One region of the Priestia sp. AB genome, then DNA from elsewhere that is predicted to be linked to it. Evidence: predicted binding sites of a transcription regulator. Region 1 holds the regulator's gene; the other holds the start of a gene.
The links. Region 1 encodes LexA, which represses DNA repair genes until DNA is damaged. Its sites were predicted from a motif close to CGAACATATGTTCG; they were not measured.
Positions count from the first base shown of each region.

Region 2: a site for LexA is predicted at 2,269-2,282, ahead of POF52_RS12905 (Y-family DNA polymerase). Genes of this name have one in related genera too.

Region 1 is NZ_JAQMYN010000001.1:798,058-805,650, forward strand. It holds gene POF52_RS04050 (cation diffusion facilitator family transporter) at 1-575, shown strand, start outside; partial or broken gene POF52_RS04055 (glycosyltransferase) at 614-1,079, opposite strand; gene POF52_RS04060 (hypothetical protein) at 1,183-2,628, opposite strand; gene lexA (transcriptional repressor LexA) at 2,842-3,459, opposite strand; gene yneA (cell division suppressor protein YneA) at 3,606-3,935, shown strand; gene POF52_RS04075 (YneB family resolvase-like protein) at 3,989-4,657, shown strand; gene POF52_RS04080 (DUF896 domain-containing protein) at 4,727-4,957, shown strand; gene tkt (transketolase) at 5,124-7,130, shown strand; gene sirA (sporulation inhibitor of replication protein SirA) at 7,280-7,593, shown strand, end outside.
Region 2 is NZ_JAQMYN010000003.1:640,987-648,579, reverse strand. It holds gene brnQ (branched-chain amino acid transport system II carrier protein) at 31-1,383, opposite strand; gene POF52_RS12910 (hypothetical protein) at 1,930-2,172, opposite strand; gene POF52_RS12905 (Y-family DNA polymerase) at 2,327-3,592, shown strand; gene POF52_RS12900 (YolD-like family protein) at 3,607-3,939, shown strand; gene POF52_RS12895 (hypothetical protein) at 4,723-5,106, shown strand; gene ppsA (phosphoenolpyruvate synthase) at 5,453-7,593, shown strand, end outside.

The DNA of each region.
Region 1 (7,593 bases):
TTAAGGCAATGAAAGAAATTTTGCACGATGTCGGAATGAATACTACAGAGGTCAATGTTTTTACCCAAAGCTTTGTTCATTTAAGGAAAGCAAAGCCAGCAACCAAGCTGGTCTTTATGGAAGATCTAGTAGCTACTGGAGGAGGCGTATTGGCGTTAATAGCCGTTTTCATTTCACGGTTTACACCTTTTCACCAAGCTGAAGGAATTGCTTCTATTTTAATTGGGCTTATGATGTTTTTTGTGGTAGGACGAGTATTTTTAGATAATGCTGCTGGAGCGCTTGGTGAAGCAGATAAAGAAATGGAAATAAAAATTGGCGCGATTGTCATGCAAGATGTACAAGTGCGTGATATTCAAACATTAATGGTGATGAAAGAAGGAGAAGAGCTTCACGTTGAATTAAAAGTAGAAATTGATCCTTCTTTAACAGTGGCAGAAGCTGATGACATTAAAGATCGTCTGGAAAATCGTATTTTACAGGAAAAAGGAGTAACGGATGTCATTATTGAATTTGATGAAGATGATGGAATTCCGGACTGGGCGCCAAGTGATTTACAGCTTCAAAAAGAATAAAAGCAAGGAAGAAAACAACTGTTTTCTTCCTTGTTTTTTTAGCTATATACTTTTTCACGTACGTTCGGAGAATCTGTTGAAGCTTTCGAGAAGTTAATGGTTTCACGTACAACGTAAATAGGTCTATTTTTACTTTCATCGTAAATTCTTGCGATGTATTGTCCGACTAGACCTAAACCAAGTAGCTGAATACCGCTAAAGAAGGTGATAGCTACCATAATAGAAGTCCAGCCAGGCTGAATGTTTTTACCTATCAGCCAAACAACAATCGAATATTAAAACTAAAAGTGATACAAAAACCGATAATAAGCCAATAACCATTACTAAACGCAAAGGCTTCGTTGAAAACCCAATAATTCCATCTGAAGCAAACTTGATCATCTTTTTTAAAGGATATTTTGTTTCACCAGCAAAACGTTCATCGCGCTCATATTCTACATATGTTTGCCTGAAGCCAATCCAAGACATCATTCCTCGTACAAAACGATTACGTTCAGTCATTTGAAATTACAACAGCGGCATAACGTTTGATAAAAGAGTAAGCGGAGTAGGAAAAAGATTTCGTAATAGAAAAAGCTGTTTGCATCCATAAGTATGCGAACAGCTTTTATGTTTTAAATCGATCTTTTAATAAATTCCATAGGGAGCTCACTCCGAGACTAATGCTGATCAGAATTCCTGATAGAGCTACTATTAAAGCGATATATTCAAAGATAGAAAACTGCTTCATACTATCCCAATTGATGTTTCCCTTTAGCTTGCTAATAACTAAATTCATTCCGTAAATACCGGAAAGAACGGTATAAATCGTTAAAATTAATAATAAGTAATTGTGACGCTTGGCCGCAATTTTCTCTTGATTTTGATACAAAGTACCAAGGGTTTCTTTGACTTCTTGATAAAGAGAATTGATGTGGAAGATTTTTTTAAAGAGCTCAGAAAACTCTTGACCTTCTGTGCGAGAGCTAATTTCTAAAAATAAATATTTACCTGAAAATACGGTAATAGAGCGGATTAGTCGCTCAATGCCCTCTGAATTTTTATGAAACGTGAGCTGAGAATACTCATAAGATAGTTTTAGCAACACGATTTTATAGAAAAAATGCAAAAATAAATTATAATAATGCTGGCCAAATAGATGATTCATCAAAAGCTGATCCGTTTTAGAGTCTGTCGATTTAGAAATACACGAAAACACATGGTCTGTTATAACGTAATAGGTTTCAGGAGCCCATCTGGAGTACACGTGTTTGGTATTATACGTTTTAATATACTCGTGGTTGTGTGCAGAGATAAACGGTTTCCCGTCAGGCGTATAGCTATTTAGCTGCCCAGTACGAAATAAAGTTGTGGAGTTAATCTCTTGCTCTTGATTTACCGTTACATAACTTAATACAAACATCCGTTCATCGATAAAATAAGGAAGGCTCCCTACATGCTGTTCACGCGTGGCTTCTTTTTTGATGTGTTCGTTCAAAAATGGCGCAAGCTGTGAAAAAATATAATCCTGTACTTTGCTATAGCGGTGATGTTCATAGGTAATGGTGGATCCATGCTCTTCAGCAAGCTTCGGTTCTAATACACGAAAATGATTCATGAATTCTAAAATGTCATCATAGGTGTAATGATTATGACTCATCTCAGTGCGAATGGTCATGACGCCAATCTCAAAAGGACATAAAAAAACATCCACAGACAGCACGTTGCTAGACACGGTGGTGGAGGAAGTTTGTAGCGTAACGGTATGGTCTATTTTTTTTGAAAATCGAAGCAAGCCTTCTTTTTCGCAGGAATCAGGGAATAGAATACATTCAATGTAAGGAAGAAAATATTGATCCAAGCTATCATGAGATACGTAATACTGTTCTCCGTAGTATTCTTTTTCTACATGTTTGTTTTGAATGGAAAAAAACTCAAACAAATTTTCTTTCAGTGCATGAACAAGCTGCTCTTTATTTTTTCGGTCAAAGGAAAAAGGAAAAAGAAACATGTTCATTGCTTTGGTAGGTACAATGGTTTGAAATGGTTCTGTTTTCCTTGGTGTATTGGTCATAAACTACATCCTTCTTATAGTCGGTTGTATTTCCTTGTAAGAGTCGAGGAAATGCAGGTAGAAAGTAAAAAAGGTAAAACAAGATTTACAAAAACCGTTCTACCTGCCTGCGATGATTCAACGTATCATTTATAATATGCCAATTTTTTTAGAAAACAAACGTAAAAAAACCAACTAACATCATGATTAGTTGGTTTTACATACAGTATCTGATTAGTGAATCGTGCGATATACACCAGTTACTTTTCCTAAAATCGTTACGTGGCGAAGAATAATAGGCGCCATCGTTGAATTTTCAGGCTGTAAACGAACGAAATTTTCTTCTTTAAAGAAACGTTTTACCGTTGCTTCGTTGTCTTCGGTCATAGCGACCACAATATCTCCATTATTAGCTGTTTGCTGCTGACGTACGATTACCATATCGCCATCTAGAATACCTGCTTCAATCATACTTTCTCCCATAATTTCAAGCATAAATACATGATCATCTGGAGAAACAAATTTATCTGGAAGAGGGAAATATTCTTCCACATTTTCAACGGCTGTTATAGGCAGACCCGCTGTTACTTTACCGATAACAGGAACATTTATGACATTGCTTTTAGGGATGTTTACTTCGTCTAGTTGAAGAACTTCGATTGCTCTTGGTTTTGTCGGATCTCTGCGAATTAACCCTTTGCTTTCTAAACGAGCTAAATGTCCGTGTACAGTGGAGCTAGAGGCTAATCCTACCGCTTCCCCAATCTCACGCACAGAAGGCGGATAACCTTTTAATTTTACTTCATGCTTAATAAAATCTAGTATGTCTTGTTGACGTTTTGATAGCTTCATATTTTTCACCTCGATTTTAGCTATTCTTTAGGTGAATTATACCACGTGATGTGTCAATATACAAACATAAGTTCGAAGAATTCCATTGACAGAAACAAATGTTCTCACTAAAATAAGAACATATATTCTGATAGGGGGATCATAATATGCAACAATTCTTACATTCTATGAAACATTACGCTATTTTTTTTGCAGTTATCGCTGCACTTACATATGTATTGACGCTGGTTTTAGGAGCGGATAAAGTAGATTTAGACAAATATTCAACGGTTACTATTACAAAAGGAGATACGCTTTGGGAATTGTCCAACAAGTATCATAATCACCATCATTTGACCACCAATGAATTTGTCAAATGGGTTGAAGACGTCAATGACTTAAACTCAGACACTGCGCAGTCTTTATCTCCTGGAGATAAATTATATATTCCTGTTTTAAAAAAAGAGTTACATAATCAAGTGGCAATTGAACAGTAGTGTGTAACGGTCGTTCCTGAATATTGTTAGAAGCCGAAAAGGTCGTGATAAAAGTGGATGCCATTATTTATTGCCGTGTCAGTACGGATAAAAAAACCCAAGAAACATCTTTACAGCGCCAGCAAGAAGAATTAAAAAAGCTTGCTGATCTTCACCATCTAGACGTAAAAAAAGTCGTAATGGAAAAAGCAAGCGGATATGAAGTAGACAGAGAGGGTATTTTGGATGTTCTTCATACAATGAAAGAAGAAAAAATATCTGTGTTGCTTATTCAAGATGAAACACGATTAGGCAGAGGAAATGCCCGAATTGCGCTGCTTCATGCTTTTCATAAAGAAAATGCTACCATCTATACGATTAGTCATCAAGGCCAGCTTCAGCTTTCAGAATCTGATTCAATGGTGTTAGATATTATTAGCTTAGTGGAAGAGCATCAGCGGAAATTACATAATGCTAAAATTAAAAGAGGAATGAAAAGAGCTGTAGAAAACGGTTATCGTCCGCAGCAAAATTTAAAAAATCAAGGAGTTAACTCGGGAAGAGAAAAAAAAGAAGCGCCAATTGAAGAAATTGTCCGCCTTCGTCATAACGGCTTAACCTTTGCTGAAATCTCAGTTACGCTAAAAGGTTTTGGCTATAATATTTCAAAAGCGACGGTACATCGCCGCTATCAAGAATACCAAGAGAGTGCTCAATCTCTTGATAAAACGAAAGAGATTTAGTAAGATGACTACATGTTGCCGGAACGGTTCGGTAATTTTAATTATTGATTATAAGGAGATAGGTTTTATATGCTATCAAAAGATAAACTTGCTCGTATTAATGCTCTTTCAAAAAAGGCAAAGGCTGAAGGTCTGACAGAATTTGAAGCGAAAGAACAGCAAGAGCTACGTCAGGAATATTTAAAAGTTTTCCGACAATCTATGACAAATCACCTTCATACGATTAAAGTTGTGGATGAAGAAGGTAAAGATGTTACGCCTAAGAAGTTAAAAGAGAGTAAAAAGAAACGTCTTCACTAAGACGTTCTAGTAAAACTAGAGGAGTGTTCCCTCTAGTTTTTTGTATATTTTTAATAAGGCACACAAAAACTGTAAAAGTGGAAAATTTTTTGGTTCAAGTATTGTACAAATAAGCAAATCATTAGTATGATAACATATGTACATAGTTTTGAAAGGAATGAAGAGTATGACACAACGTATTGAAGATCTTTCGATTGCAACAATTCGTACTTTATCAATCGATGCGATTGAAAAAGCAAATTCAGGTCACCCAGGTATGCCAATGGGAGCTGCTCCAATGGCATATACATTGTGGACAAAATTTATGAACATCAATCCAAAGAATCCAAACTGGTTCAACCGTGACCGCTTTGTATTATCAGCAGGGCACGGATCGGCACTATTATACAGCTTGCTTCATTTAGCTGGATATGACTTATCAATTGAAGACCTTAAAAACTTCCGTCAATGGGGAAGTAAAACACCAGGTCATCCAGAGTTCGGTCATACAGCAGGTGTTGATGCAACAACTGGCCCACTAGGACAAGGTATTGCAATGGCTGTTGGTAAAGCAATGGCAGAACGTCATTTAGCTGAAACATACAACAAAGAAGGTTTAGAAATTGTAGACCACTTTACGTATGGTATTTGTGGTGACGGAGACTTAATGGAAGGTGTATCTGCTGAAGCAGCTTCATTAGCAGCACATTTAAAATTAGGACGTTTAGTTGTTTTATACGATTCAAATGATATTTCTTTAGACGGAGATTTAGATCGCTCGTTCTCTGAAAACGTAGAAGATCGTTTCAAAGCTTACGGATGGCAAGTAATCCGCGTTGAAGACGGCAATGACTTGACAGCGATTGCAAACGCAATTGAAGAAGCAAAAGGCGATTTAACACGCCCAACACTAATTGAAGTAAAAACAACAATCGGATTTGGTTCTCCAAACCACGCGGGTACTTCTGGCGTGCACGGTTCTCCATTAGGTTCCGATGAAACAAAATTAACAAAAGAAGCTTATGCATGGACATTTGAAGAAGATTTCTATGTGCCAGAAGAAGTGTATGCTCACTTCAAAGCTACAATTGCTGAAGATGGCCAAAAGAAAGAAAACGAATGGAACGATGTATTTGCACAGTATAAAGAAAAATACCCTGAACTAGGTCGTCAATTTGAACTAGCAGTAGAAGGAAAGTTACCGGAAGGCTGGGAAGAAACGCTTCCAGCATACGAAACGGGTTCAAGCCTAGCTAGCCGTGCTTCTTCTGGAGAAGTATTAAACGCAGTAGCACAAGCTGTACCTCAATTCTTCGGCGGTTCAGCTGACTTAGCTGGCTCAAATAAAACAATGATTAAAGGTTCAGAAGACTTCACTGCAGCTGATTACAGCGGACGTAATATCTGGTTTGGTGTACGCGAATTTGCAATGGGAGCTGCATTAAACGGTATGGCTCTACACGGCGGTGTAAAAGTATTCGGAGGAACATTCTTTGTATTCTCTGATTATCTTCGCCCAGCAATTCGCTTAGCAGCTTTAATGAAGCTTCCTGTAACATATGTATTCACACATGACAGTATCGCAGTTGGAGAAGACGGCCCAACACATGAGCCAATTGAACAATTGCCATCACTTCGTGCAATGCCAGGTCTTTCAGTGGTTCGTCCTGCAGATGCAAATGAAACAGCTGCTGCATGGCGCTTAGCATTAGAGTCAACTGACCGCCCAACGGCGCTTGTATTGACTCGTCAAAACTTGCCAACGCTTGAAGGTACAAAAGAAAATGCATACGAAGGCGTGTCTAAAGGTGCGTACGTTGTATCTAAAGCTGGTAAAGACCAAGCGGATGCATTAATACTTGCAACAGGCTCTGAAGTAAGCCTAGCAGTAGAAGCACAAAAAGCATTAGCTGCAGAAGGTATTGACGTATCTGTAGTAAGTATGCCTGCATGGGACCGTTTCGAAGAGCAATCTGCTGAGTACAAAGAAAGTGTTATCCCTAAATCAGTGAAAAAACGTTTAGGTATTGAAATGGCTTCTACACTTGGCTGGGAACGCTATGTTGGAGACGAAGGACAAGTTCTTGGTATTAATCACTTCGGTGCATCTGCTCCTGGTGAAACAATCATGAAAGAATTTGGTTTTACAGTTGAAAATGTAGTAGCAAAAGTGAAAAGCTTGCTTAATGCATAATTCTTTTTCATAAGAAAGAGCGGACTCCTGTGGTCTGCTCTTTTTTTTCGACAAAAAAACAAAGGAATTTTTTCATCGATAGACAAGCATTGCGTACACCATTCGGTATAATGGTACAAAAAAGAACGAGCCGAAAGGGAGGATGAATCGTGAGAACGTATGAAGTATATTTAATGGAGGAAGAAGTTGCATCATCCTATTTTCGAAGAGAAAAGCTCATTTATCAGCTGCTGATTGAATATAGAATGAAACGTCACTTGCAGGAAACGCACCTACAAAAACAAGTTCATTACATTACTCGCCAACTGCCCATTTCATTTATTCAACGAGAATTGCTTCAGGCGTTTTCTCATTATCCTCATTTTTTTACTCATCAAGAGACGTTTGTGCTGGAATATCCTCATAAAAAAAGTCGAGCATCTATAAAATTAACGAATCGCTGTATAACAATTGAAGGAGATGG
Region 2 (7,593 bases), on a different contig from region 1:
GTTTTATTTAAGATAATTAAAGTTAACTTATTATTTATTTAACCTCGTTGATCTAGAAGTAATTTGCTCTTTGTTTTTAAATAAGTTAACTCCATAACCCAAAAGGCCTCCAATGATTGCTGGGAATATCCAGCCTAATCCGATATGGTAAAGAGGGAGGTAGTAAGTAAATAATTGATCGATACCAGAGATGTGTAAGCCAAAATCATTTAATCCGTCTACTAAACTTACAACAAACGTTAAGAATAGGCTACCTTGGTATACCTCAGCACATCCTTTAAATAAAGAATGAAGGAATGTCAAAAAGATTAGAACAATTGCTAATGGATAGAGAACTGTTAAAACAGGTACTGAAAAAGAAATTAATTGATTTAATCCGACATTTGCGATGATTGCGCTAAATATGGATAGGCTAATCGCAATTTTCTTATAAGAAATAGATGGTAATAATTTATGGAAATAAGAAGAGCATGCAGTAATAAGTCCTACGCTAGTTGTCAGACAAGCTACTGTAATCATTAAGCCTAATAGTAATCCTCCATATTCTCCAAAATAATAATCAGAAACTTTCGCTAGCACCGCACCACCATTATCTAAATGCCCAAGCTTTTCTACACTTGAAGCACCCATATATGAAAGGGCAGAATAGATAGTTGCAAGAATAATAGCAGCAATTCCCGTAGCTTTTAGGCAAACAGTTATAATTTGCTTCTTTGTTTTAGCGCCTTTCTCTTTAATTGCATTGATAATAATGATTCCGAAAACGAAAGATGCAAGAGTATCCATTGTTAGATATCCTTCTTGGAATCCATTAAAAAAAGAGTTTGTTACATATTTTTCTGTAGGTGCTTGAAATTTTCCAATAGGATGAATAAAAGCTACTAGAACTAGAATTCCAATGAATGTTAATTTAATTGGCGTTAAGAATTTTCCGACAATATCGACAATTTTCGCCGGATTGAGAGAAAAAAAGCATGTAATACTGAAAAATATAATAGTAAATATGAGTAAAGCTATAGAACTAGAGCCTTCAGAAATGAAAGGTTTAAGTCCAATTTCAAAAGAGACATTACCTGTTCGTGGGATAGCAAATAAAGGTCCAATAGCTAGATAAAGAACAGTTGTAAATACTAAACCAAAGATAGGATGTACGCGACTTGCTAAAGATTGTAAATCTTCCTTTCCAGAGAATCCAAAAGCTAGTACACCAAGTAAAGGCAAGCCTACTCCAGTAACTAAAAAACCCGCATTTGCTGACCAGATATTTGCTCCCGCTGACTGACCAAGCATGGCAGGGAATATTAAATTTCCAGCTCCAAAAAATAATGCAAATAACATTAAACCAATGATTACTATAAAGGAAAACGGTACTTTGTTTGACACGGTGAAACCCCCAGTAATAATATTCTTCATAAAAAATTAAATTTTCAGACAACTCAAACTGCAAATAACTTATCTTTTTTGTATTATAAACAGTCAAATTACATATTTCAATATAAAAAATAAACTTTTTTGATAAAATTTAAAAAATTATCAATTTTCCGTTCATTATGCATTGTTAAAATAAAAATAATATTAAAAACCAAAATCTTTATTCAAATCGCGTACATTAAGTAGTTTAATATGGTTATTATCTTTTGAGAAGACCGTAAATAATATTCAAAACGCGTATATTATTCTGTTAATTAATGAGATTTAATTACATGCAAGAAAATTTATAAATATAGTACTACGAAACTTATAAAGCTTTTGAAAATGGGCTAAACATCCAAAAGTAAAATCAATTATTTAATATCTATAAAATACATAATAAATTTTATAGATACTGAAAAGACCTTATTAACATATTAATTAAGGTCTTTTTATCATTATTTCTTATTCCGATTAAAGTCAACGATATATATTACTTTCAAAGCACTTGATTTGACCTTATCTTTTTCTTTTGAATCCAAAACTCACTATATAAGCTATTGCTAATGAGATAAAAGCAGCAATACTAAACTTTATGTAAGAAATCTCTAAAGCCCAAAGGCCGTATTTGTCTGCATTTAAACGATACATAGACCACCACTGTCCATTTTCACCTTTAAAAAATGAGAAGATAATCCATAAAAGAATTAAAAACAAAAACCATGAAAAAAAGATAATATAATTAGTCATTTTCTTATTCATTTCCCATCTCCTTTATCTTCCAAATTTACTCGTAATATTCTTGTCTCCTATTATATTAACAATAATCGGGAAAAATTTAGAGTTTTTATTGAATAAAGAACATTTGTTCGTATACAATAAAGAACAAACGTTCTTTATTTGAGGAGTTATTCCAATGGATTATGAATATCTACCAAACAGAGTCATTATTTGTATTGATATGAAAGCATTCTTTGCTTCTGTTTCATGCGTGATACGTAGGCTAGATCCATTAAAAACAAAGTTGGCAGTTGTAGGAGATACAAAGCGGTCGGGATCAGTTGTGTTAGCTGCCACACCCTTATTAAAGAAAGAAGGGATCAAAACAGGCAGCCGTCTTTTCGACATTCCTAGAAGGAAAGATATCCATGTCGTAAATCCATCCATGGAGAGGTATGTCAAGGCTTCGAACTATGTTTCTAGTTTGGTATTACAGTATGTGGCTCCTGAGGATTTTCATGCGTATAGCATTGATGAGTTGTTTATTGATGCCACAGCTTCTTTGCATTTATTCGCTCGCACACCAAAAGAATTAGCCTGTAAAATCATCAACGAGATTTACCGCAAAACACGGCTGACAGCTACTGCAGGCATAGGTCCGAATCTCTTACTGGCTAAGGTGAGCTTAGATCATGAGGCCAAGAATAGCACAACAGGAGTAGCTCATTGGCGATACGAAGATATTCCTTTCAAATTATGGTCGATTCACCCAATGAAGGATTTCTGGGGAATCTCGTCCGCTACGGAAAGACGCTTAAATCGTTTGGGCATTCACTCCATAAAAGAACTCGCTCTTTCTTCTGTAGAGATGATACGTAAAGAATTTGGTGTCTTAGGAGAGGAAATCCACCAACATGCAAATGGAATTGATTTTAGTCGCATTTCTGAGGTGTATATTCCGAGCTCTCGATCATTCGGGAAGAGTCAAATTCTGTTTCGAGACTATACAAATCGAAAAGAAGTAGAATTGCTGCTATTAGAACTATTAGACGATGTGTGCTTTCGTTTACGTATGCATCAAGTCGTGGCACAAACTATTCATTTATCCATTGGCTACAGCAAACAAACAGGTGGCGGCTTCTCAAGACAAAAGAAGATGGGGCGGGCTTCGAATCTAAGTCAAGATATTTTTCCTTATTGTTTAACCATCCTACACACATTTGATAGCGGAATGCCCATTCGTTCGATTGGAATTTCTTTATCGAACACTAGTATTCAAGAAGAAGAGCAAATGAGCTTATTTGAAGATATTGGCCAGCGTGAAAGAGCCTATGCCCTTGCTAAAACAATTGATGAAATTCGTATGCGTTATGGGAAGAATAGCGTTCTGCGAGCTTCAAGCCATCTCGAGCATTCAACAGCTCGTTATCGAAACGGCCTTTTAGGAGGTCATAAAGCATAAAGGAGGAAGATGACATGCAAAACAGAGGAATGAAAAAATGGCGACCGTTTGCCACTATGCCCGAGCAATACAGAGGATTACAGGAAATGATAAAAAAACAAGCAGAGGTACCTCAACCTTTTTTAACAGAAGATCAAATGGAACAGATTAATTTCATCTTGATTGAAGCCTTACATACAAACAAACAAGTCTACCTTACATATTACAAGAGAGGTCAATGCATAACAGAGACAGGATTCATTCAGTTTATTGACTCCCAAGGGAAACTAATTGTCTTCATTGATGATGCATTTGAGTTAAAGAATAAAATGAGATTGAACGTACTTATCGATGTTCGGTTCGTATAGGTTAGATGCATGAAGGCAGTAAATTACAAACGATTATTAGAAGCCAGCTTTCTCTTTGAGCGTACCCAACTATGCTGTTACCTTATTGAGAAGAAATCAAATTCATAAGCGTTCTTTCTTAACAAACATAAGATTTACGTATTAGTGTTTTTATGAAAAATTAGGCCTAAACTTTTACTAATCATTAATTTATAACAAAGGGGAAAAACCGTTTTTTCTTTTATTGGAGCATACAGGAAATATAATGCATGCATAATCTAAAATTAGTTTTTTAGGGGAGAAACAACAATGAGTTCTACATACAACCACGAAAATGTTACCTCCTTCATCTGTTATAGCTCGCCTAATAAGGGGATCAACTTGGTACTGATTTTGATAAAGAGGGTTATATTGATTTAGAATTGTTACAATCCGTTGTTCCTTCAAAAGACGCTGTCTTTTATTTCTGCGGATCGATTCCGTTTATGGAAGCTATTCTTAAAGCATTACGTAGATGGAATATACCAAACGAACGTATTCATTACGAGGTATTTAGCCCTGTAGCCATTTTAGGAGAAAAATAAAGAAGTAATTGTCATCAGTAAACAGAAAATGGTTGATTAAAACACACGTCCTGTTTAAATAAATATGCTGTAAAGAAGCACTCCTGTGAGTGCTTTTTTAATTTGCCTTAAGGAGCAATTCTAGATACTTTCTATGTACAAAAAACTGGAAAAAATTCTCTTCGGTAATTTATAATAATAGAGAACTATGTCGAATCCTAAATATTGGAGAGATTACTATATGAGAAGACTACTTCCTTTTATAATTTTTACCATTTACTGCATTCCATATGTTTATTTATCTATGCGAAAAGATTTTGAAGATGATTCAAAGGTAAACTATATAATCATGGCCATAGTTACACTAGCACTGGCTTATCTAAGTGGGCTTATTAGAGCGGATTTATCACTTGTTTTAGGAAATATCATTTCTTTTAGTACGTCATACTTTTATAACGCATTAAGGCTTCCTGATTCTAAATGGGAGAAATATTTTTCGCCCTTTAATTCTGTCGAACAAGTAGTACTGATAAGCCTTGCGGTGCTTGTGCTGCAGGTGATTATTTATGCACTTGCTCGAAAACGAGCGAAGAGATACCTTCGTAATACTATGGTTTCGGAATAGTTCAAACAAAGAGAGTTAATCATCTAATGAGCTAGACTCTTCAGGTGACCAAATGAAAGAAGGGTTAAAATGAGGAGAGATGTTGAAATTTTATTCTCTAAAAAGAAAGTGTTAAATGAGGAAGAACAACAAATCCTTCAAATGTGTACTTACCTGCTTTAAAAAGGATACGAATCAATTAGATAAGTTAGTTATACAACTTTTAAATATGTAACCGCAAACAAAAAGGTATGTATTTCTCTTCCTACTTTAATTATACCACATAAAAAAACGCCGATATAGACTGTTTATTCTCATTTACTGCTGGTAAAATCAATAAAACATTACCGGTTAGGAGAGATGTTGAATGAACTCTTTAGTTCTTAGCTTTCAAGAAATAAAAGATACACAGCTTTCACTTGTTGGAGGAAAAGCCTTAAATTTAGGCGCGTTATCAAAAATTCAAGGAATACAAGTACCGGAAGGATTTTGTGTGACAGCGGCCGGGTATCAAAAAGCCTTTGAACAAAATGAAACGTTTCAAGCGTTACTGAATCAGCTGACGATGCTAAAAGCTGATGACCGAGATCAAATTGATGAAATTAGCGAAAAAATTCGCCAAATCATTCTGGAAATAAAAATTCCTTCTGACGTTGTAAAAGCGGTTATTCATTCTCTCTCTCAGTTTGGGGAAGAGCATGCTTATGCCGTTCGTTCAAGTGCGACTGCTGAAGATTTGCCACATGCTTCTTTTGCTGGTCAGCATGACACCTATTTAAACATTAGAGGCAAAGAAGCTATTCTGCAGCACATTAGCAAATGCTGGGCTTCCCTGTTTACAAATCGTGCGGTAACCTACCGTATTAAAAATGGATTTGACCATAGTCAAGTGCACGTATCGGTTATTGTTCAACGAATGGTTTTCCCGCAGGCTTCAGGTATTTTATTTACCGCTGACCCAATTACTTCTAACCGAAAGCTGTTATCAATCGATGCGGGATTTGGACTTGGGGAAGCGCTAGTGTCAGGTTTGGTCTCTGCCGATTGCTATAAAGTAAAAGAAGGCGAAATCGTCGATAAAAAAATAGCAGCTAAAAAGGTAGCTATTTGCGGATTAAAAGAAGGCGGAACAGAAACGAAGGAAGTTCATTTTGATCTACAAAAAACGCAAGCGCTCACTGACTCTCAAATTTTACAGCTAGAACGCGTTGGAAGACAGCTTGAAGCTTACTTTGGTTGTCCTCAAGATATTGAATGGTGCTTGGCTGATGATACATTTTATATTGTCCAAAGTCGTCCAATCACTACTTTATATCCAATTCCTGAAGCACATGATCAGGAAAATCGCGTTTATATATCTGTTGGACATCAACAAATGATGACCGATGCCATGAAACCACTCGGATTGTCTTTTTTTCTGTTAACAACTAATGCACCGATGCGTACAGCCGGTGGAAGGCTGTTTGTTGATGTCACCCCTATGCTGGCTTCACCTGACAGCAGAAAAATGATGTTAGGCGCCATGGGACAACATGATCCGCTCATGAAAGACGCACTTACAAGCATAATAGAGCGAGGAGACTTTATAAAACCTTTACCAAATGATCAAAGTTCTGGTAAAAGCAAAAAAAGCATGCCGCCTACGAAGCCTAAGACACAAATCGAAAACGACTCGACCATAGTTTCTGACTTGATCAAGAAAAATCAAGCATCAATAGAAGAGCTAAGGCAAACCATCCAAACGAAATCTGGTTCGGAATTAGTCGATTTTATTTCAGAAGATATCGGGACATTAAAGAAGATTTTATTTGACCCACAAAGTACAGCTGTGTTTATGGCCGCTATGGATGCTTCATCATGGATCAATGAAAAAATGGAGACGTGGCTAGGTGAAAAAAACGCAGCAGACGTGATTTCTCAATCTGTACCAAACAATATTACATCAGAAATGGGTCTGGCGCTATTGGATGTCGCGGATGTGATTCGTCCTTATCCAGAAGTAATTCATTATTTAAAACATGTAAAAGATGATAACTTTTTGGAGAACCTGGTCAAGTTGGAAGGCGGACAGGAAACTCAAGACGCTATCTATGATTATCTCAGCAAATACGGAATGCGATGTCCCGGCGAAATCGATATTACGAAAACTCGCTGGAGCGAAAAGCCGGCTGCACTTATTCCTGTAATTATTGGTAATATTAAAAACTTTGAGGCTAATGCTAGCAAGCAAAAATTTGAAAAAGGCCTACAGGAAGCCTTGGAAAAAGAGCAAGAGCTATTAAACCGCTTGAAGCAATTGCCGGATGGTGAACAAAAAGCAAAAGAAACAAAAGAAAAGATTAATCTCATCCGAAATTTTATCGGTTATCGTGAATATCCCAAATATGGCATGATTAATCGTTATTTTGTTTATAAGCAGGCTCTGCTGAAAGAAGCCGCTCAGCTTGTAAAAGCCGGTGTTATTTCTGAAACAGAAGATATATACTATCTGACGTTTGAAGAACTTCA